Regions from separate parts of the Variovorax sp. GW823-FHT04B03 genome, predicted to be linked through region 3. Evidence: predicted binding sites of a transcription regulator. Region 3 holds the regulator's gene; each other region holds the start of a gene.
What was found. The regulator sigma-54, encoded in region 3, starts transcription at its own class of promoters, with help from an activator protein. The targets are predictions, from matches to a motif close to TGGCANGNAANCTGCTTT.

Region 1: the regulator sigma-54 is predicted to act here: its motif matches at 1,619-1,636, upstream of AC1RAD_RS00855 (ammonium transporter).
Region 2: the regulator sigma-54 is predicted to act here: its motif matches at 2,377-2,394, upstream of hmpA (NO-inducible flavohemoprotein).
Region 4: the regulator sigma-54 is predicted to act here: its motif matches at 2,415-2,432, upstream of AC1RAD_RS17965 (CmpA/NrtA family ABC transporter substrate-binding protein).

Annotation. Positions count from the first base shown of each region.
Region 1 is NZ_JBXAIT010000001.1:188,258-193,097, reverse strand. Features, by position in the region: gene AC1RAD_RS00865 (tripartite tricarboxylate transporter permease) at 1-361, shown strand, start outside; gene AC1RAD_RS00860 (sulfite exporter TauE/SafE family protein) at 495-1,253, opposite strand; gene AC1RAD_RS00855 (ammonium transporter) at 1,673-2,911, shown strand; gene AC1RAD_RS00850 (hypothetical protein) at 2,930-3,232, shown strand; gene AC1RAD_RS00845 (thiamine pyrophosphate-binding protein) at 3,240-4,840, opposite strand, start outside.
Region 2 is NZ_JBXAIT010000001.1:713,847-718,686, forward strand. Features, by position in the region: gene AC1RAD_RS03165 (NAD(P)/FAD-dependent oxidoreductase) at 1-48, opposite strand, end outside; gene cysK (cysteine synthase A) at 122-1,042, opposite strand; gene hmpA (NO-inducible flavohemoprotein) at 1,158-2,342, opposite strand; gene norR (nitric oxide reductase transcriptional regulator NorR) at 2,478-4,073, shown strand; RNA gene rnpB (RNase P RNA component class A) at 4,133-4,501, shown strand; gene AC1RAD_RS03190 (MarR family winged helix-turn-helix transcriptional regulator) at 4,661-4,840, shown strand, end outside.
Region 3 is NZ_JBXAIT010000001.1:389,922-394,761, reverse strand. Features, by position in the region: gene AC1RAD_RS01755 (phospholipase D family protein) at 1-739, opposite strand, end outside; gene rpoN (RNA polymerase factor sigma-54) at 750-2,339, opposite strand; gene lptB (LPS export ABC transporter ATP-binding protein) at 2,494-3,288, opposite strand; gene lptA (lipopolysaccharide transport periplasmic protein LptA) at 3,285-4,004, opposite strand; gene AC1RAD_RS01735 (thiol:disulfide interchange protein DsbA/DsbL) at 4,127-4,771, opposite strand.
Region 4 is NZ_JBXAIT010000004.1:125,243-130,082, forward strand. Features, by position in the region: gene tsaD (tRNA (adenosine(37)-N6)-threonylcarbamoyltransferase complex transferase subunit TsaD) at 1-915, opposite strand, end outside; gene AC1RAD_RS17960 (nitrate regulatory protein) at 1,016-2,281, shown strand; gene AC1RAD_RS17965 (CmpA/NrtA family ABC transporter substrate-binding protein) at 2,600-3,847, shown strand; gene ntrB (nitrate ABC transporter permease) at 3,861-4,784, shown strand; gene AC1RAD_RS17975 (ABC transporter ATP-binding protein) at 4,781-4,840, shown strand, end outside.

The DNA.
Region 1 (4,840 bases), 200 kb from region 3:
CAAGCTGCTGACGGTGCCCTACAAGTTCCTGTTCCCCGCCATCGTGCTGTTCTGCGCGATCGGCGTGTACTCGACCAACAACAACACCTTCGACGTGTGGATGGTGGCGATCTTCGGCTTCATCGGCTACCTGTTCCTGAAGCTGCGCACCGAGCCGGCCCCGCTGCTGCTGGGCTTCATCCTCGGGCCGATGATGGAAGAGAACCTGCGGCGCGCGCTGCTGCTGTCGCGCGGCGCGTGGAGCGTGTTCGTGACGCGGCCGCTGTCGGCAGGGCTGCTGATCGCCGCAGCCTTGCTGCTGGCCATCGTGCTGCTGCCGGCAATCAAGGCGAAGCGCGAAGAAGCCTTCGTTGAGGATTGAGCTGGAGGCTCCTTCCAGGAACACCGCGGAACCGGCTTTGCCGGGCCGCTGGTGTTGCCCCCGGTAGGGGGTTGGCGAAGCGACACGAAGTGCGCGAAGACTGGGGGCGAGCCTGTTGCTCCAGGGGCTTTTTTTATTTCAGGAACGCGTCGTAGGCCGTTTTCAGGATCAGCGCACTCACCACCACGATGAACACGATCCGCACGAAGCCCGCCCCGTGCTTCAGCGCCACGCGCGTACCGACCAGGCTGCCAGCCACGTTGGCCACGGCCATCACCAGCCCGTAGTGCCACCAGACGTGGCCCTTGGCAGCCAGCAGGATCAGCGCGGCGGCGTTGGTCAGGGTGTTGATGACCTTGGCCGAGGCCGAGGCGTTGAGGAAGTCGTAGCCCATCCAGCGCACGAACAGGAACACCAGGAAGCTGCCCGTGCCCGGGCCGAAGAAGCCGTCGTAGAAACCGATGGTCAGGCCGATGGTGCTGGCCGCCAGCGTCTCGGCGCGGCCGCTGAAGCGCGGCGCGTGCAGCCGGCCCATGTCCTTGCGCGCCAGCGTGTAGACCAGCACGCCCAGCAGGATGACCGGCAGCGCCCGGCGCAGGAAGTCGCCCGGGAAGACCGTGACGGTCCAGGCGCCGAGCATCGAGCCGCCGAAACCCAGCAGCGCGGCCGGCCACATTGCGCCCCAGCGCATCTGCACCCGCTGGCTGAACTGGGCCGCCGAGGCCGCCGTGCCCCAGATGGACGCGCTCTTGTTGGTGCCCAGCAGCGTGGCCGGCGGCGCGCCCGGAAACACCGCAAAGAGGGCCGGCACCAGGATCAACCCGCCGCCGCCCACGATCGCATCGATAAAACCCGCGAGCAGTGAGGCGCCCGTGACCACCAGCATTTCCATGCGGGCGATTGTCTCACCGGAATCGCTATCGAAACGATAGCTGTGGTGGCCGGTACCGGCTGGCCAGGAGGCTTGTTTGGCTTGGAGGAAAGCGCCTGCATTCGCGCTGCGAACAGGCAAAAAAAAACGCCGACCAGCGGCGCTTTTCAAATATCAGACAGGCATCTCGTACGGAGCCTTTGAAGAATGTTCTTGTTGATCGATCGGAAGCTTGTCTCCTCGGACCCTCGGCAGTACGAGCAGGGCCCGTCGCGAGTGCGCAGATTGTGCAAGCGCGCACCCGCCCGGTGCATTAGGAATTACCCGCTTCGTGTTACTTCGACCCTCCGGTTGGGAAACCAAAGTGTTTCAGTCAGTTAACAAGATGGCATGACTCGTGCACACAGGCCTTCTGTCCACCACTCCAAGAAGAAACGGTCATGGCCCTGCTGGCACCCCAAGCCTCCCTGAACGCGGCCGACACCGCCTGGATGATGACCTCGACCGCGCTGGTGCTGTTGATGACGCTGCCCGGCATCGCGCTCTTCTATGCCGGCATGGTCCGGCGCAAGAACGTGCTGGCCACCATGGCCGGGGTGGTGGCGATCGCCGCGGTGGTCTCACTGACCTGGTTCGCGCTCGGCTACTCGCTGGCCTTCACGCCCGGCTGGCCCTGGCTGGGCAAGCTCTCGCGCATCGGCTTCTCGGGCTTCGAGTACCTGAAGGAGGCCGGCCAGGTGGCCGTGAGCCACGTGGCGCCGAACGTGCCGGAGTCGGTCTACGCCATGTTCCAGCTGAGCTTCGCAATCATCACCACCGCGCTGGTGCTCGGCGCCTTTGTCGAGCGCATGCGCTTCTCGGCGCTGCTGTGGTTCGCGCTGCTGTGGAGCCTGCTCGTGTACGCACCGGTCGCGCACTGGGTGTGGGAGCCGGGCGGCTGGCTCGCGCAGATGGGTGCGCTCGACTTCGCGGGCGGCTCGGTGGTGCACGTCAACGCGGGCATCGCGGGGCTGGTGTGCGCCTATGCGCTCGGGCCGCGCCGGGGCTACGGGCGCGAGGCCTTCGAGCCCTACAGCCTGGCGCTCACCATGACGGGCGCGGGCCTGCTGTGGGTGGGCTGGTTCGGCTTCAATGCCGGCTCGGCGGTGGCGGCCGACGGGCGCGCGGGCCTGGCGATGCTGGTGACGCACATCGCGGCGGCGGCCGGCGCCATGAGCTGGATGGTCGGCGAATGGATCGTGCGCCGCAGCCCCTCGCTGCTGGGCCTGTGCTCCGGCCTCGTGGCCGGGCTGGTGGCGATCACGCCGGCGGCCGGCTTCGTCACGCCGCTGTCGGCGCTGGCCATCGGCGCCATCGCCGGACTGGCCTGCTACTGGGGCGCCACGGGCCTGAAGCACCTGCTCGGTGCGGACGACTCGCTCGACGTGTTCGGCGTGCACGGCATCGGCGGCATCGTGGGCGCGCTGCTCACGGGCATGTTCGCCGACCCGCGCATCTCGGGCGCGGCGGGCAATGTGCTGACGCAGGCGATCGCGGTCGCCAGCGTGGCGATCTACAGCGCGGCCGGCACGGCCATCGTGCTGTTCCTGGTGCATGTGCTGGTCGGATTGCGCGTCGACCCCGAGAGTGAACTGGTGGGCCTCGATCTTGCTCAGCATCGTGAACACCTGGGAGCCTGACCACCCGAGGGAGACGCCATGCCATCCATGTCCGAAAGCGAACGCATCGCGCTTGCAGCACGCCTTCACGTGGCACTGCGGCGAAAGCACGGGCGCGTGACCGACACCGAATGGATGGCCACCAACGCCGAGTACGCCGCCGAGATCGTGCGCATGACGCGCCAGCACGCCGCCGAGACGAAAGACGACGAACTCGACCAGCTCGCCACGCGGCTGGAGCAGGCCATGGAGCCGCTGGCCCGCGCCGCGCGCTTGGCGGCGCGCCAGCCCGACGGCCTGCCGCCCACGCCGCCGCCGCGCTATGTCGGCGGCCTGCGTTGACGACGCCTCAGTTCGCGGCCAGCGCCGCCTTGCGGATCGACGCCAGCGTGCTCGCGGGCGTGATCGCCTCCGGGTCCAGCAGGCAATGCAGGATCGCCGGCTTGCCGCTGGCACGCGCACGCGCGAGTGCGGGGCCGAACTCTTCCGTCGTGGTCACGCGCTCGCCGTGGCCGCCGAACACCTCGGCATAGCCGCGGAAGTCGGGGTTCTTCAGCTGCGTGGCGCTGATGCGGCCGGGGTAGTGCTTTTCCTGGTGCATGCGGATCGTGCCGTACATGCCGTTGTCCAGCAGCACCACGAGGATCGGCAGGCCGTACTGCACGGCGGTGGCGAACTCCTGGCCGTGCATCATGAAATCGCCGTCGCCCGCGAACACGACCACCTCGCGCTCGGGCCACAGCCGCTTGGCGCCGACACCCGCCGGCAGCCCGTAGCCCATCGATCCGCTGGTCGGCGCGAGCTGGCTTGCGAACGCGCGGAACGGCCAGAAGCGGTGCACCCAGGTCGCGAAGTTGCCCGCGCCGTTGCAGAAGATGGTGTCGGCCGGCAGCACCTCGCGCAGGTGCTGCATGACCTCGCCCATCTGCAGCGGGCCGGGGATGCGGACCGCGGCCGGGTCGCTCCAGCGCAGGAAGTCTTCGCGCGCGGTCTTCGTCTCGGCCTGCCACACGGGCGGTGACGCCGGACGCAACGCGGACACCGCTTCGGCGAACGCCTGCGGCGTGGCGTGGATGCCCTGCGTCGGGCGATAGAGCTTGCCGAGCTCGTCGGCATCGGCATGCACGTGCACCAGCGCCTGCTTCGGCTGCGGGATCGCGAACAGCTCATAGCCTTGCGACGGCACTTCCGACAGACGCCCACCCACCAGCAGCACGAGGTCCGCATCGCGGATGCGCGCCAGCATGCGCGGGTTGGCGCCGAGCCCCAGGTCGCCCGCATAGCAGGGGTGCTCGGCGGACATCAGCATCTGACGGCGGAACGAGCAGTACACGGGCAGCGCATGCGCCTCGGCGAACTGCGCGAACTGCTGCGTCGCGGCTTCGGACCAGCGGCTGCCACCCAGGATGACGACCGGCCGCAGCGCCTGCGACAGGCGCTGCTGCAACTCGGCGATCTGCGCCGCGCCCGGATGCGTTTCGGTGACGGCATACGGCAGCGCATCGGCCACCACGGCGGCTTCGGTGAGCATGTCTTCGGGCAGCGCGATCACCACCGGGCCGGGGCGGCCCGAGGTCGCGACATGGAAGGCACGCGACACCAGCTCGGGCACGCGCGCCGGATCGTCGATCTGCACGACCCACTTGGCCATCGTGCCGAAAACCGCGCCGTAGTCCAGCTCCTGGAAAGCTTCGCGGCCCATCGCGTCGCGCGCGACCTGGCCGACGAACAGCAGCAACGGCGTCGAATCCTGGTGCGCGATGTGCACGCCCGCCGCCGCGTTGGTGGCGCCGGGGCCGCGCGTGACGAAGCAGATGCCGGGCTGGCCCGTGAGCTTGCCCTGCGCCTCGGCCATCATCGTGGCGCCGCCTTCCTGCCGGCACACCGTCACGGCGATCGATGCGTCGTGCAGCGCGTCGAGCACGGCCAGGAAGCTTTCGCCGGGCACGC
Region 2 (4,840 bases), 320 kb from region 3:
GTCAGGCGCGTGGTCGAGCGGGAGTTTGAGTTCGGAGATTCGCAGCATGTCGTGGGGCTTGTGGTTATCAAGCAGACCGACGATTTTAAGCGCCCGAGGCGCTATGAAACTTGTAGCTGGATCAGGCGGGCAGGAAGCCTTCGACCGACAGGTAGCGCTCGCCCGTGTCGTAGTTGAAGCCCAGCACCACCGCATCGGGCGCTAGCGAGGGCAGCTTCTGCGCAATGGCCGCGAGCGTCGCGCCCGACGAGATGCCGACCAGGATGCCTTCCTCGACCGCGCAGCGGCGCGCCATTTCGCGCGCCGGCTCGGCGTCGACCTGCAGCACGCCGTCGAGCAGCGAGGTGTCCAGGTTCTTCGGAATGAATCCTGCGCCGATGCCCTGGATGGGGTGGGGCGCCGGCGCGCCGCCCGAGATCACGGGCGAAGCCACGGGCTCCACTGCGAACACCTGCAGCTTGGGCCACTTCTTCTTGAGCACCTTCGCCACGCCGGTGATGTGGCCGCCCGTGCCCACGCCGGTGATGAGCACGTCGATGCCCTCGGGAAAGTCGGCCGCGATCTCTTCGGCCGTGGTGCGCACGTGCACGTCGACGTTCGCGGGGTTGTTGAACTGCTGCGGCATCCACGCGCCCGGCGTGCCGGCCACGATTTCCTCGGCGCGGGCGATGGAGCCCTTCATGCCGTTGGCGCGCGGCGTGAGGTCGAAGGTGGCGCCGTAGGCCAGCATGAGGCGGCGGCGCTCCACCGACATGCTGTCGGGCATCACCAGGATCAGCTTGTAGCCCTTGACGGCCGCGACCATCGCCAGGCCGATGCCGGTGTTGCCCGAGGTGGGCTCGACGATGGTGCCGCCGGGTTTCAGCGCGCCGCTCTTCTCGGCGTCTTCCACCATCGACAGCGCGATGCGGTCCTTGATCGAGCCGCCGGGGTTGGCGCGCTCCGACTTGATCCAGACCTGCTGCTTCGCATGGCCGAACAGGCGGTTGATGCGGATGTGCGGCGTGTTGCCGATGGTCTGGAGGATGTTCTGGGCCTTCATGGAATCTCCTTGGGTGCGAGGGTCGGATGGTCAGCGCGCATTGTGGCGCCCCCTGGGCCGGGTTGCACCCGGCCCGCGACCGTTTCAGCACGGGGGGATGGCAGGCCGTTGCGGTTCAGGCCTCCAGGGCTTCCAGCGGCCCGAAGAACTCGTAGCGAAGCTGCTGCTTGGGCACGCCGAGCGCCAGCCCGTTCGCATACACCGCCTGCATGAAGGGCTTCGGCCCGAGAAAGTACAGGTCGACGTCGCGGTCGGCGGGCAACAGCCCGGCCAGCAGCTCGCGGGTGACGAAGCCGGTCGCGTGCGGCGTGTCGGTGTCGCGCGGCGCGTCGTAGATATACAGCGGCTTCACGTTCGCATGCCGCTGCGCGAGTGCGTCGACGCGGGCGCGGAAGGCGTGCGCGCCGCCGTGCCGCGCCGCATGGACGAAGTGCACCGGCCGGCCCGTGTGCGCCACCGATTCGAGCATGCTCATGGCGGGCGTGATGCCCACGCCACCCGTCACCAGCACGAGGGGACGCGCCTGCTCGCCCGCGGGCTGCAGCACGAAGTCGCCGCACGGCGCCTGCACCTGCAGCCGCGTGCCGACCGCGGCGGCCGCGTGGAGCCAGTTCGAGGCGCGGCCGCCTTCTTCCTTCTTCACGCTGATGCGGTACCACGGCTTGCCCGGCGCGTCGGACAGCGAGTAGTTGCGCCGCACCGGCTGGCCGTCGATCTCCAGCACCAGCGTGAGGTACTGTCCCGGCGAGAACGCCAGCAGCGCGCCGCCGTCCACGGGCTCCAGGTAGAACGAGGTGATGACCTCGCTCTCGTCCTCGCGCCGGGCCACGCGGAACTCGCGCGTGCCGCGCCATCCGCCGGGTTGCGCCGCGTTGGCGCTGTAGACGGCTTCTTCCGCGGCGATGAGCAGGCCCGCCAGCGATTCGTAGGCCTCGCCCCAGGCGGCGATCACCTCGTCGGTCGCGGCATCGCCGAGCACCTCCTTCACGGCGCGCAGCAGGTAGTGGCCGACGATCGGGTAGTGCTCGGGCAGCACGCCCAGCGCGGCGTGCTTCTGGATGATGCGGGGCAGGGCGCCGGCGATCGCTTCGAGCCGGTCGATGTGCGCGCCGTACGCGATGACCGCGCCCGCCAGCGCGCGCGCCTGCGTGCCGGCGGCCTGGTGCGCCTCGTTGAAGAAGGCCTTCACTTGCGGATGGCCTTCAAACATGATCTTGTAGAAGTGGCTGGTGATGGCCTCGCCGTGGGCCTGGAGCGCGGGCACGGTGGACTTGACGATGGCGATGGTTTGCGGATTCATGGTCTGGCGCTTCCTCTGTTGAGATGCCTTTTTCTTCTCACGATCCGTGCCAGCCGGAAGGCCTCTGCAAGTGCTTGACGCCATTGGGGATTTACCGGGCGTGGTCAAATTCGCAACAACTTCTGCGTTGTACTTATGACCACATTGCGTGTCGATTCGACCACCGAGGCCTCACCACCCGAGCCCGAGCCCGAAGCCGAGGCCGCCCGCTACCGGTCGCTGCTCGCCGCCGCGCGCGGCCTGGTCCGCTGCGACGCCGCCGCGCTGCTGCAGCTCGACGTCGACGTGTTGAAGCCCGTCGCGGTCGACGGCCTGAGCGACGAAACCCTCGGGCGCCAGTTTCCCGTCGCCGCGCATCCACGTTTCGCGCGCCTGCTCGACAGCGAACGGGGCCTGCGCTTCGCCCACGACAGCAACCTGCCCGACCCGTACGACGGCCTCGTCGCCGGCCAGCCGGGCATCCTGCCGGTGCACGACTGCATGGGCGCGCCGCTGCGCCTGCGCGGCGCCGTCTGGGGCCTGCTCACGCTGGACGCGCTGGAACCGCACGCCTTTGACGCCGTGGGCCCGGCGCAGATGGAGGCATTGATCGCCCTCGTCGAAACCGGCATCGAGGCCGCCGACACGATCCGCGAGATGCAGGCGCGCGCGATGCGCGAGCAGGCCGTCGCGCAGGCCCTGCGCGCAGGGCGTGGCGCGCCGCGCGAGCTGCTGGGTAGCAGCCCGGCGATGAAGCAGCTGTGCCACGAGATCGACACGGTCGCCGTGTCCGACCTCACGGTGCTGCTGCTCGGCGAAACCGGCGTGGGCAAGGACCTGGTCGCGCAGCGCCTGCACGCGCGCTCGCGGCGCAGCGAGCAGCCGCTGGTGCAGGTCAACTGCGCGGCGCTGCCCGAGACGCTGGCCGACAGCGAACTCTTCGGCCACAAGCGCGGCGCGTTCACCGGCGCCGTGCAGGACCGCGACGGCAAGTTCGAGATCGCCGATGGCGGCACGCTCTTTCTCGACGAGGTCGGCGAGCTGCCGCTGAGCGTGCAGGCCAAGCTGCTGCGCGTGCTGCAAAGCGGCGAGGTGCAGCGCCCCGGCAGCGACCGCATGCGCAAGGTCGACGTGCGCGTGATCGCGGCCACCAACCGCGACCTGCCCGCGGCGATCGCACAGGGGCGCTTTCGCGCCGACCTGTACCACCGGCTGTCGGTCTACCCGCTCGTGGTCGCGCCGCTGCGCGAACGGGGGCGCGACGTGCTCGTGCTCGCCGGCAGCTTTCTCGAGGAGAACCAGCACCGGCTGGGCGCGCGCAACCTGCGGCTCTCGCCGGCGTCGAAGGCCGCCATGCTGGCGCACGGCTGGCCGGGCAACGTGCGCGAGCTCGAGCACGTGATCAGCCGTGCCTCGCTGCGGGCGTTCCGGGAGCAGCCGCGCGGCTCGCGCTGGACGGCCATCGAACCGCATCACCTGGCGCTGGACAGCGCCGCCGTCGTGGGAAGCGCCATGGCAGCGCCCGTGCAGGCCCCGGCGAACGAACACGCGGGGCCGCCTGCCATCGCCGGCGGCACGCTGCGCGAGGCGACCGAGGCCTTCCAGCGGGCCTGGCTGTCGGAACTGCTGGCCCGCCACGGCGGTCGCGTGGCCAGCGCCGCGCGCGAGGCCGGCATCGACCGCAGCAACTTCCACCGGACCTTGCGCAAGCTGGGCCTGGTGCAGGCCGGCGACGGCGAAACGCCCGGTTGAAGGTCGGCGCGCGGCGTCGCCTGAAGGGTCATTGACGGGGCGGGCGATAATCGAGCGGTGAAGCACGCCAGACCGCCGCTGGTGCAAGCCCGAAAGGGACGATGCTCTGCCTTCGGGCAACAGCATCGGGTCGAAAGATCGCACTGGAGGAACGTCCGGACTGCACAGGACAGCGCAGGAGTTAACGACTCTCCACCGTGAGGTGAGGATCAGAGCAACAGAGACGAGCCGATTCAGTTCGGGTGAAACGGGCAATCTCTGCGCGCAGCAACACCAAGTAGGCCAGTATCGAGGTGGTTCCGCTGAGCTGGCGGGTAGGTGGCATCGAGCCGTTTGGCGACAAACGGCCCAGAGTAATGGCGGTCACGCCGGGGTCTTCGCAAGAGGGCCCCGGTGCACAGAATCCGGCTTATCGGCGAGCTTCACACTTTTCTTTCTCTCCCCCTTTTTCCCTGGGCCGCGCGCTGACGACGTGCGCGGCTGCGTGCAGAACTCGGTAGAAACCCGTACAATTGTTAGCAAGCTAACTAATTGATAACGCCGTGGCCGATACCGAACCCATCTCACCGTTGCGCGAACACGCGCTGATGCGGCTCGGCACCTCGCTGTCGGTGCTCCAGCGCGGCTACCGCGCGGCGGCCGACAAGGCGGTGGCGCATGTGGGCCTGTCGCAGACGCTGGCCTGGCCGGTCGTGGTGCTCGGGCGCATGGAAGACGGCGTGCGCCAGGGCACGGTGGCCGAGGCGCTGGGCATCGAAGGGCCGTCG
Region 3 (4,840 bases):
GGTCGGTGTGCACGACCGCGCCGATCGGGCGCACGTGCGGGCTGTTCCAGTACTGGTCGAACAGCACGCCCAGGCGCGGGATCAGCGCACCCGTGACGAAGGTGTCGAGGTCGATGAAGTTCGGGCCCGTGGTGCGGCGGAAGTACTGGTTGCCGATGTTGCGCCCGCCCGCCACCGCCATCGCGCCGTCGGCGATGAAGAGCTTGTTGTGCATGCGGCGGTTGACGCGGCTGAAGTCGAACAGCGATGCGGTGAAGCGCTTGAGCAGGCTGCCGCGCCCGGCCGGGAACGGGTTGAACAGGCGCAGCTCCACGTTCGGCGTGGCGGCAAGGCCGAGCAGCAGTTCGTCTTCGCCGGACGTGTACAGGTCGTCCATCAACAGGCGCACGCGCACCCCGCGCTGGGCCGCATCGCGCAGGGTGCGCAGCAGGTAGCGGCCGGTCTCGTCGTTCTCGATCTGGTAGTACTGCACGTCGAGCGTGCGCTGCGCGCGGCGCGCCAGCTGCAGCCGCGTGTCGAAGGCGAAGTCGCCGCCGGGCATCAGGCGAAAGCCGCTGAGGTCGGGATCGGGCTGCGAGGCCAGCGCGATCTTGCCGAGCGCGGTGTCGGCCGAGACGGCGATGGCCTTGGTGGGCGGGCGCGGTGCCTCGTCGGGCAGCGTGGCGCAGCCGGCAAACAGCAGCGCCGCCGCGATGACGACCACCCAATGCCCACAACGCGACAGCAGGCGGCTCGTCATCGTCGGTCTTCTACAGGGCTTTGCGCAGGTTGGCGGGCGCGATGCGCAGCGCTTCGCGGTACTTGGCGACGGTGCGGCGCGCGCACTCGATGCCCTGCTCTTTCAGCATCTCGGAGATCTGGCTGTCGGACAGCGGCTTCTTGATGCTCTCGGAACTCACGAACTGCTTGATCAGCGCGCGCACCGCGGTGCTCGACGCGTTGCCGCCGGTCTCGGTGCCCAGCGCCGAGCCGAAGAAGTACTTCAGCTCGACCGTGCCGAAGGGCGTGGCCATGTACTTGGCGGTGGTCACGCGCGAGATGGTCGACTCGTGCAGGCCCAGTTCGTCGGCGATCTCGCGCAGCACCAGCGGGCGCATGGCCAGCTCGCCGTGCACGAAGTAGCTCTTCTGCCGCTCGACGATGGCGTTGCTCACGCGCAGGATGGTGTCGAAGCGCTGCTGGATGTTCTTGATGAACCAGCGCGCCTCCTGCAGCCGCTGCGACAGCGCCTGGCTGCCTTCGCCCTTGTGCGACTTGAGCGCGCCGGCGTAGATGTCGTGCACGCGCAGGCGCGGCATGACCTCGGGGTTGAGCATGACGCGGAACTTCACGTTGGTGCCGCGCCCGGTCTTGGTGACGATCACGTCGGGAATGACGATGTTGCGCTCGACGTCGACGAAACGGCGGCCCGGCTTGGGTTCGAGCCGCGCAATGATCTGCAGCGCCGAGCGCACCAGGTCTTCGTTGGTGCGCGTGAGCGTGGCCAGGCGCTTGAAGTCGCGCCGCGCGAGCAGCTCCATGGGCTGCTTGCAGATCGCGATGGCGGTCTTGCGGATGAGCGCTTCGGCCTCGGTCTCGTCTTCGCTGGCGAGCGCCTTCAGCTGGATGCTCAGGCATTCGCCGAGGTCGCGCGCGCCGACGCCCACCGGCTCCAGGCTCTGCAGCAGGCCCAGCGCCACCTGGAAGTGGTGCACGAGGTCGTCGAACTGGTCGTTGTCGTCGCCCGCCAGGCCCGAGGCCAGCGCGGGCAGCGAGTCTTCGAGGTAGCCGTCGTCGTTGAGCGATTCGATCAGGAAGCGCAGCGCGGCGCAGTCGTTTTCATTGAGCCGCAGGCTCAACGCCTGGCGGTGCAGGAAGGACTGCAGCGACTCCTGGCTGCGCGCGAGTTCGGTGGCATCGGCCCGTTCGTCGTCGCCCAGGTTGTTCTGGCGCGCGGGCGCGTCGCTGCCCCACTCGCTGTCGTCGGGCGCCATGTCGACGGTGCCGTCGCCTTCCCAGTCGGGCTCGCGCTCGGCGATCTCGGCGGCGGGGCCGTCGGTGTCGGGGGTCGAGGTGCTGGTGTCGCTGGACGTGGAGGAAGTGCTGGCGGCGGACGGCGTGAACTCGGCCTCACCCTCGCCCGCGTCGTCGCGCGGCACCGGCGCGTCGGCCGTGTCCAGCCCGAACTCCTCGCGCGCCGCTTCTTCCGCGGTGCGTTCGAGGAACGGGTTCTCGTCCAGCATCTGCTCCACCTCCTGGCTCAGTTCGAGCGTGGAGAGCTGGAGCAGGCGAATGGACTGCTGCAGCTGTGGCGTCAGCGCCAGATGCTGCGAGACGCGAAGGGACAGCCCTTGCTTCATGAGGAAATGGCTCCCCCCCAGGCTGCGCGCTTCGCGCTACGCCAACCCCCTACCGGGGGCGGGCCGGCCGCTTCGGGCGGCCGTGCGCGGCGGCCCCCGCGAGGAAGCTCCGCGCGGACGGCGGCCACGATGATCCTTGACCCTCGCCGCACGGTCACATCCGGAAGTGCTCGCCCAGGTACACCCTGCGTACCTCGGCGTTGTCGACGATCTCCGAGGGTGTGCCTTGTGCCAGCACGTGCCCGTCGCTGATGATGAACGCGTGATCGCAGATGCCCAGCGTTTCACGCACGTTGTGGTCGGTGATGAGCACGCCGATGCCGCGCTCTTTCAGGAAACTGATGATCCGCTGGATCTCGATCACCGCGATCGGGTCGATGCCGGCGAAGGGCTCGTCCAGCAGGATGAAGCGCGGCTGGGTGGCCAGCGCGCGTGCAATTTCAACGCGGCGACGCTCGCCGCCCGACAGCGCGAGCGCGGGCGAATCGCGCAGGTGGTCCACGCGCAGGTCGGCCAGCAGGTCGGCCAGTCGCTCTTCGGTGTGCTGCTTGGTCAGCGGCATCATGCGGCCGTTGGCGTCGGGCTCGCGCTGCAGCTCGAGCACGGCGCGCACGTTTTCCTCGACCGTGAGCTTGCGGAAGATCGAGGCCTCCTGCGGCAGGTAGCTCAGGCCCATGCGCGCGCGGCGGTGAATAGGCATGTGGGCGATGGGCTCGCCGTCGATGGTGATCTCGCCGGCGTCGGCGCGCACCAGCCCGACGATCATGTAGAACGAGGTGGTCTTGCCCGCGCCGTTGGGGCCGAGCAGTCCGACGACCTCGCCCTTTTGCACGTCGAGCGAGACGTCTTTCACGACCGTGCGGCTGCCGTAGCTCTTCTTGAGGCCGCGCGCCACGAGGCGGCTGCCCGGAATGCCGTCGGCGGTCTGGGTTCCTGCGGTTTCGATCACTTGCGCCCTTCCCCTTCGGTGCCGCCCAGCGTGGTGGTCGGGCGCAGCCCGGCGCCGGGCGCGGGGGTGGGTGCCGGGGCCGCGGGCTTCTTGCCGCCGGCTGCCGGTGCGGAGCCGGGCGCCGCCGGGGCCGGTGTGGCCTTCGGCGTGAGGATGGCCTTCACGCGACCGCCGCCGCCCGCCGAGACGCCGGCGTTCGGCGGCACGAGGGAGCCGTTGACGGTGTAGGTGTCGTTGCTCTGGTCGTAGACGATCAGCGCGCCGCTGCTCTCGTCGTTGGCCGTGGCGCCGATCAGCCGGCGCATGACGGCGCGGCGGATGAACTTGACGTTGTCGGCGCGGCTGTCGTACTCGATGACTTCCGACTCGCCCTCGATCCACTCGTCGCCGGCGTTGCGCTTCTGCTTGTAATAGGCCAGCTTGCCGGGCGCGGCCGTGACCACGCCGTACTGGTAGCCCTCGGCGTCCTGGCGCACGTCCAGCCGCGCACCGCGGATGATGATCGTGCCCTTCGTGACCAGCACGTTGCCGGTGAACACGCTGGTCTGTTTCAGGTCGTCGTAGCGCATCGAGTCGGACTCGATGTTCATCGGCTTGGTGCGGTCGGCGGTTTCGGCCAGGGCGCCCGAGGCGGCACCGGCCAGCAACAGCGCACCGAAAGCCAGGCGGCCGAGGCGACGAAGGGTGGGGAATGTGGGGATGGAGGGCAATGTCATAAAGGCACGAAACTTGCTCTGAAACATTGTATGCGTGGGATGGCAATTGCCCACCGCCGCCAATGAAAAAGCCCGCCGAAGCGGGCCTTGCATTCGACCAAAAAAGCAGGTCGCCGGATCGGTCAGCCCTTCTTGGCTTCGCCGATGAGGAAGGTCGCGACCTGCAGCACCTTGGACATGCTGCCGGCGGTTTCGCCGTCGACATACCAGCGGCCCGCCACGGCCAGGGCCGGCACGCCGGCGACCTTGTAGGCCTCGGTCTGTTGCGCCGCGCGGCGGGCCTTGCTGGCCACGCCGAAGGACGCAAAGGTTTCCTTGAACTTGGCGCCGTCGAGGCCGGCACGCTCGGCCCAGGCCTGGATGTTGGCGTCGCCGTTCAGGTTCTGGCGCTGCGCGTGGATCGCGGCGAAGACCTTCGGGTGGTACTCGTCCAGCTTGCCCATGGCTTCGAGCGTGAAGTACAGGCGCTGCTTGGCTTCGACGTCGTTGCCCACGAAGGGCACGGGGATGCGGCGGAAGGCCACTTCCTTCGGGGCTGCCTTGACCCAGGCTTCGAGCGAGGGCTCGAAGTCGTTGCAATGCGGGCAGTTGTACGAGAAGAACTCGACCACCTCGACCTTGCCGGCGGGTGCATCGACGGGCACGCGCTTGTCGAGCACGAGGAAATCGGTGCCGGCCTTGGGCGCGCGCTGGGCGTGTGCCGGAACGGCAGCCAGCGAAAGCAGCCCGATCGAAGTGGCGGCCAGCGAAAAGTCACGACGTTTCATGGAAAAGGTTCTCCTGTGGGTACCGCAGTACAGAGCCGGCGCGCCGCCGGGAGTTCCCCGTGGGCGGCG
Region 4 (4,840 bases), on a different contig from region 3:
GTCGGTGCACAGGTGCAGCTCGGGGTAGTGCACGCGCACCTTGCGCTTCGCGCAGGCCGCGTTCAGTTGCTCGCGCAGGTTCTTGTTGGCCCCCACGCCACCCGCCACCACCAGCCGCTTCAGGCCGGTCTGGTCCAGCGCCGCGAGCGACTTCTTCAGCAGCACCTCGACGATGGCCGCCTGCGTGGACGCCGCCAGGTCGGCCTTGCGCGCCTCGAGCTGGTCGCCGAGCTTCTTGGCCTGCGTGAGCACGGCCGTCTTCAGTCCGGCAAACGAAAAGTCGAGATCGCCGCTGTGCAGCAGCGGGCGCGGCAGCTTGAAGGCCGCGGCGTCGCCCTCTTCGGCCAGCTTCGCCAGCCAGGGGCCGCCGGGGTACGGCAGGCCCATGAGCTTGGCGCTCTTGTCGAAGGCCTCGCCCGCCGCGTCGTCGATGGTCTCGCCGAGCAGTTCGTAGCGGCCCACGCCGTCGACCCGCATCAGCTGCGTGTGACCACCCGACACCAGCAGCGCCACGAACGGAAATTCGGGCGGATCGGCGCTCAGGAACGGCGACAGCAGATGCCCTTCGAGGTGATGCACCCCCAGCACCGGCTTGCCCAGCGCCACGCCGAGCGCGCAGGCCACGCCGGCGCCCACGAGCAGCGCACCGGCCAGGCCCGGGCCGCGCGTGTAGGCCACCACGTCGATCTCGGCCAGCGAGCGCCCGGCCTCGGCCATGACGGCTTCGGTGAGCGGCAGCACGCGACGGATGTGGTCGCGGCTGGCCAGCTCGGGCACCACGCCGCCGTAGGCCTGGTGCATGGCGATCTGGCTGTGCAGCGCGTGCGAACGCAGCAGCGGCAGCGCGTCGCCGTGCGACTCGACCAGCGCCACGCCGGTCTCGTCGCAGGATGATTCGATTCCCAACAAGAGCATGGCGCCGAGTGTAGGGGCCGCCCGCCGGCGGCGCCGGCGAAGGGGCAAGCGAGGCACGGAAGTTGCACGAGCGGAAGGCGCCCCTTCCGCGCCCCCACGAATGACTTCCGGCCTGAGCTTCCTGATCGCCGCGCGCCGATGCGAGATCGACGCGCTGGACCAGCTCGCGCGCACCAGCGAGCTGGTCGGCGCCATCGGGCGGCTCGTGCATGCGCTGCAGCGCGAGCGCGGCATGTCGAACGTGTTCCTGGCCTCGCACGGCGGGCGCTTTGCCGACCAGCGCGGCCCGCAGATCGCTGAATGCCTGGCGCTCGAGCAGCAGGTGCGCGCCGGCTTCGACCGGCTCGAGGCCGAGCACCACCGCGCGGTGGGCGCCGGCCACGGCGCGCGCCTGTTCAGCCGCATCGCCTGGGTGCTGCCCGGCCTGGACGCCCTGCCCGCGCTGCGCCGGCGCATCGACGCGCTCGAACTCCAGCCCGCGCAGGCCGTGGCCGCCTTCGCCAAGCTCGTGGCCGGCCTGCTGGCGGTGGTGTTCGAGGCGGCCGATGGCGCCACCGACCCCGAGATCTCGCGCCTGCTGGTGGCGATGTTCAACTTCATGCAGGGCAAGGAGTTCGCCGGCCAGGAGCGGGCCTTCGGCGCCGCCGCGCTCGCGCTGGGCCGTGGCGACGACGCGCAGCGCCAGCAGTGGCGCCACCTCATCGAGTCGCAGGAGCGCTGCTTCCAGGTGTTCATCGATTTCTCGGGCGACGCGGTGCGCACGCTCTGGCACGACAGCCAGTCGGACGCCGTGCTGGCCGAGCTCGAGCGCCTGCGCCGCAAGGGCGCCACCTCGGTGCCGGCCGACGCGCTGCTGAGCCAGGCCTGGTTCGACTGCTGCACGCGGCGCATCGACGCCATGCAAACGGTCGAGAACCGCCTCTCGGCCGACCTGCGCGCGCTGTGCGACCACAAGACCGCCCAGGCGCGCAGCGAGCTGGCGGCCTACCGGCAGCTGCTCGGCACGCTGGCCCCGCAGGCCGGCGGCGCGCTGTTCTTCGACGATGCCCAACAGGCGCAGGACGCCACGCCCGCGCAACTCGGGCGCCACCTCGAACGCTCGGTGCTCGACATGGTCCAGGAGCAGTCGCAGCGCCTGCAGGCCATGAGCGACGAGCTCGACACCGTGCGCGCCTCGCTCAACGAACGCAAGATCGTCGAGCGCGCCAAGGGCCTGCTGATGGCGCACCGGCGCCTGAGCGAGGCCGAGGCGCACAAGATGCTGCGCCAGACCGCCATGAACCAGAAGCGCCGCCTCGTCGACGTGGCCGAGTCGATGCTGGCCATGGCCGACTACCTGCCGCTCGAGCCTGCACCGCGGCGCTGAGCCGGGCCGCTTGGATTGGTGCAGCGCACAACAGTTGTGCGTCGCCCGGGTTAGCGAGCCAGCAGGAACTTTCCCCTGCGCCGGCGCGCCCTGCCAGCTATCTTTTCCATAGCTCCCACCGGTGGTTGCGGGCTGGCACACCGCTTGCATGGAGCTTGTCACAGACCGCAAGGTCTTCAGGCAGGTTGCACCCAACGGCGGGTGCGGCCCACCGAACCGGACAAAGGCGTCCCCATCCCGCAAGGGCTCGTTCACGAGCAGCCCCTGCGCGGTGCGGACGCCTTTTCGTTTTTGTCTTTCACTTCTGGAGCCCCGCCCATGTCCGATCTGCTGCTGAAAACCAAACTGAGCCGGCGCCGCGTGCTGCAGGCCGCCGCCCTCGGCGCCGTGGGCATCGACCCGGCGCTGCGCGCCGCCGTCTGGGCCCAGGGCTCGGACAAGCCCGAGAAGGAAGAAGTGAAGATCGGCTTCATCCCGCTGACCGATTGCGCCAGCGTGGTGATGGCCTCGGTGCTGGGCATCGACAAGAAGTACGGCGTGAAGATCGTGCCGAGCAAGGAAGCCAGCTGGGCCGGCGTGCGCGACAAGCTCGTGAACGGCGACCTCGACATGGCGCACGTGCTCTACGGCCTCGTGTACGGCATGCACCTGGGCGTGAGCGGCCCGAAGAAGGACATGGCCGTGCTCATGACCCTCAACAACAACGGCCAGGCCATCACGCTGTCCAAGAAGCTGGCCGACAAGGGCGCGGTCGATGCCGCCTCGCTCGCCAAGCTCATCGCCAAGGAAAAGGGCGAGTACACCTTCGCCCACACCTTCCCCACCGGCACCCACGCCATGTGGCTCTACTACTGGCTCGCCTCGGCCGGCATCGACCCGTTCAAGGACGTGAAGAACATCACCGTGCCGCCCCCGCAGATGGTGGCCAACATGCGCGTGGGCAACATGGACGGCTACTGCGTGGGCGAGCCCTGGGGCCAGCGCGCGATCATGGACGGCATCGGCTTCACCGGCATCACCACCCAGGACATCTGGAAGGACCACCCCGAGAAGGTGCTGGGCTGCACCGCGGAGTTCACGAAGAAGTACCCGAACACCGCGCGCGCCGTCACGGCCGCGATCCTCGAGGCCGGCAAGTGGATCGACACCGGCCTGCAGAACAAGAACAAGATGGCCGAAACCATTGCTGACAAGAGCTACGTCAACACCAGCGTGGACGCGATCAACCAGCGCATCCTGGGCCGCTACACCAACGGCCTGGGCAAGAGCTGGGACGACCCCAACCACATGAAGTTCTACAACGGCGGCGCCGTGAACTTCCCGTACCTGTCGGACGGCATGTGGTTCCTCACGCAGCACAAGCGCTGGGGCCTCTTGAAGGAGCACCCCGACTACCTGAAGGTGGCCACCGAGATCAACCGCATCGACATCTACAAGCAGGCCGCCGCCGCCACGCAGACGCCCGTGCCCAAGGACGTGCTGCGCACCAGCAAGCTCTTCGACGGCACCGTCTGGGACGGCAAGGACCCGAAGAAGTACGCCGAGTCTTTCAAGCTCCATGTCTGAGGAGAAACGCACCATGGTCAGCGCTGTCTTCCATTCCCCGCTCGACGCCGTGGCCTCGCAGGTCGCCGCGCCCGTCGTGTCCAGGCCCCTGGCACCCGCCCCCGCTGTGGCCGTTGCGGCGGCGGCACCCGTGCCCCGCACCCGCGCGCCCCTCGATCTGCGCGCCTTCTGGATGCGCGTGCTCCCGCCGTTCCTGGGCTTCGGCCTGCTGGTGCTGGTGTGGGAGATCGTGGCCATGAAAAGCACCACCGGCTTCCCTTCGCCGCTGGCCACCTGGCAGCAGGCGCTCACGGTGTTCAGCGATCCGTTCTACAGCAAGGGGCCGAACGACCAGGGCGTGGGCTGGAACGTGCTGTCGTCGCTGCAGCGCGTGGCGCTGGGCTTCGGCCTGGCGGCGGCGGTCGGCATTCCGGCCGGCTTCGCCATCGGGCGCTTCGAATTCCTCTCGCGCATGTTCAACCCGCTCATCAGCCTGCTGCGCCCGGTGTCGCCGCTCGCGTGGCTGCCCATCGGCCTGCTGGTGTTCAAGGGCGCCAACCCGGCCGCGATCTGGACCATCTTCATCTGCTCGATCTGGCCGATGGTCATCAACACCGCCGTGGGCGTGCAGCGCGTGCCCAGCGACTACATGAACGTGGCCAAGGTGCTCAACCTCAGCGAATGGAAGATCCTCACCAAGATCCTCTTTCCCGCCGTGCTGCCCTACATGCTCACGGGCGTGCGCCTGGCCGTGGGCACCGCGTGGCTGGTGATCGTCGCGGCCGAGATGCTCACGGGCGGCGTGGGCATCGGCTTCTGGGTGTGGGACGAGTGGAACAACCTCAACGTCGCCAACATCATCATCGCGATCTTCGTGATCGGCATCGTCGGCCTGGTGCTGGAGTTCGCACTCATCAAGCTCGCCACGGCATTCACGTTCGAAGAGGTGAAGTCATGAACGACGACAGCAAGTACATCGAGATCCACAACGTCGAACAGGCGTTCAAGACCCCC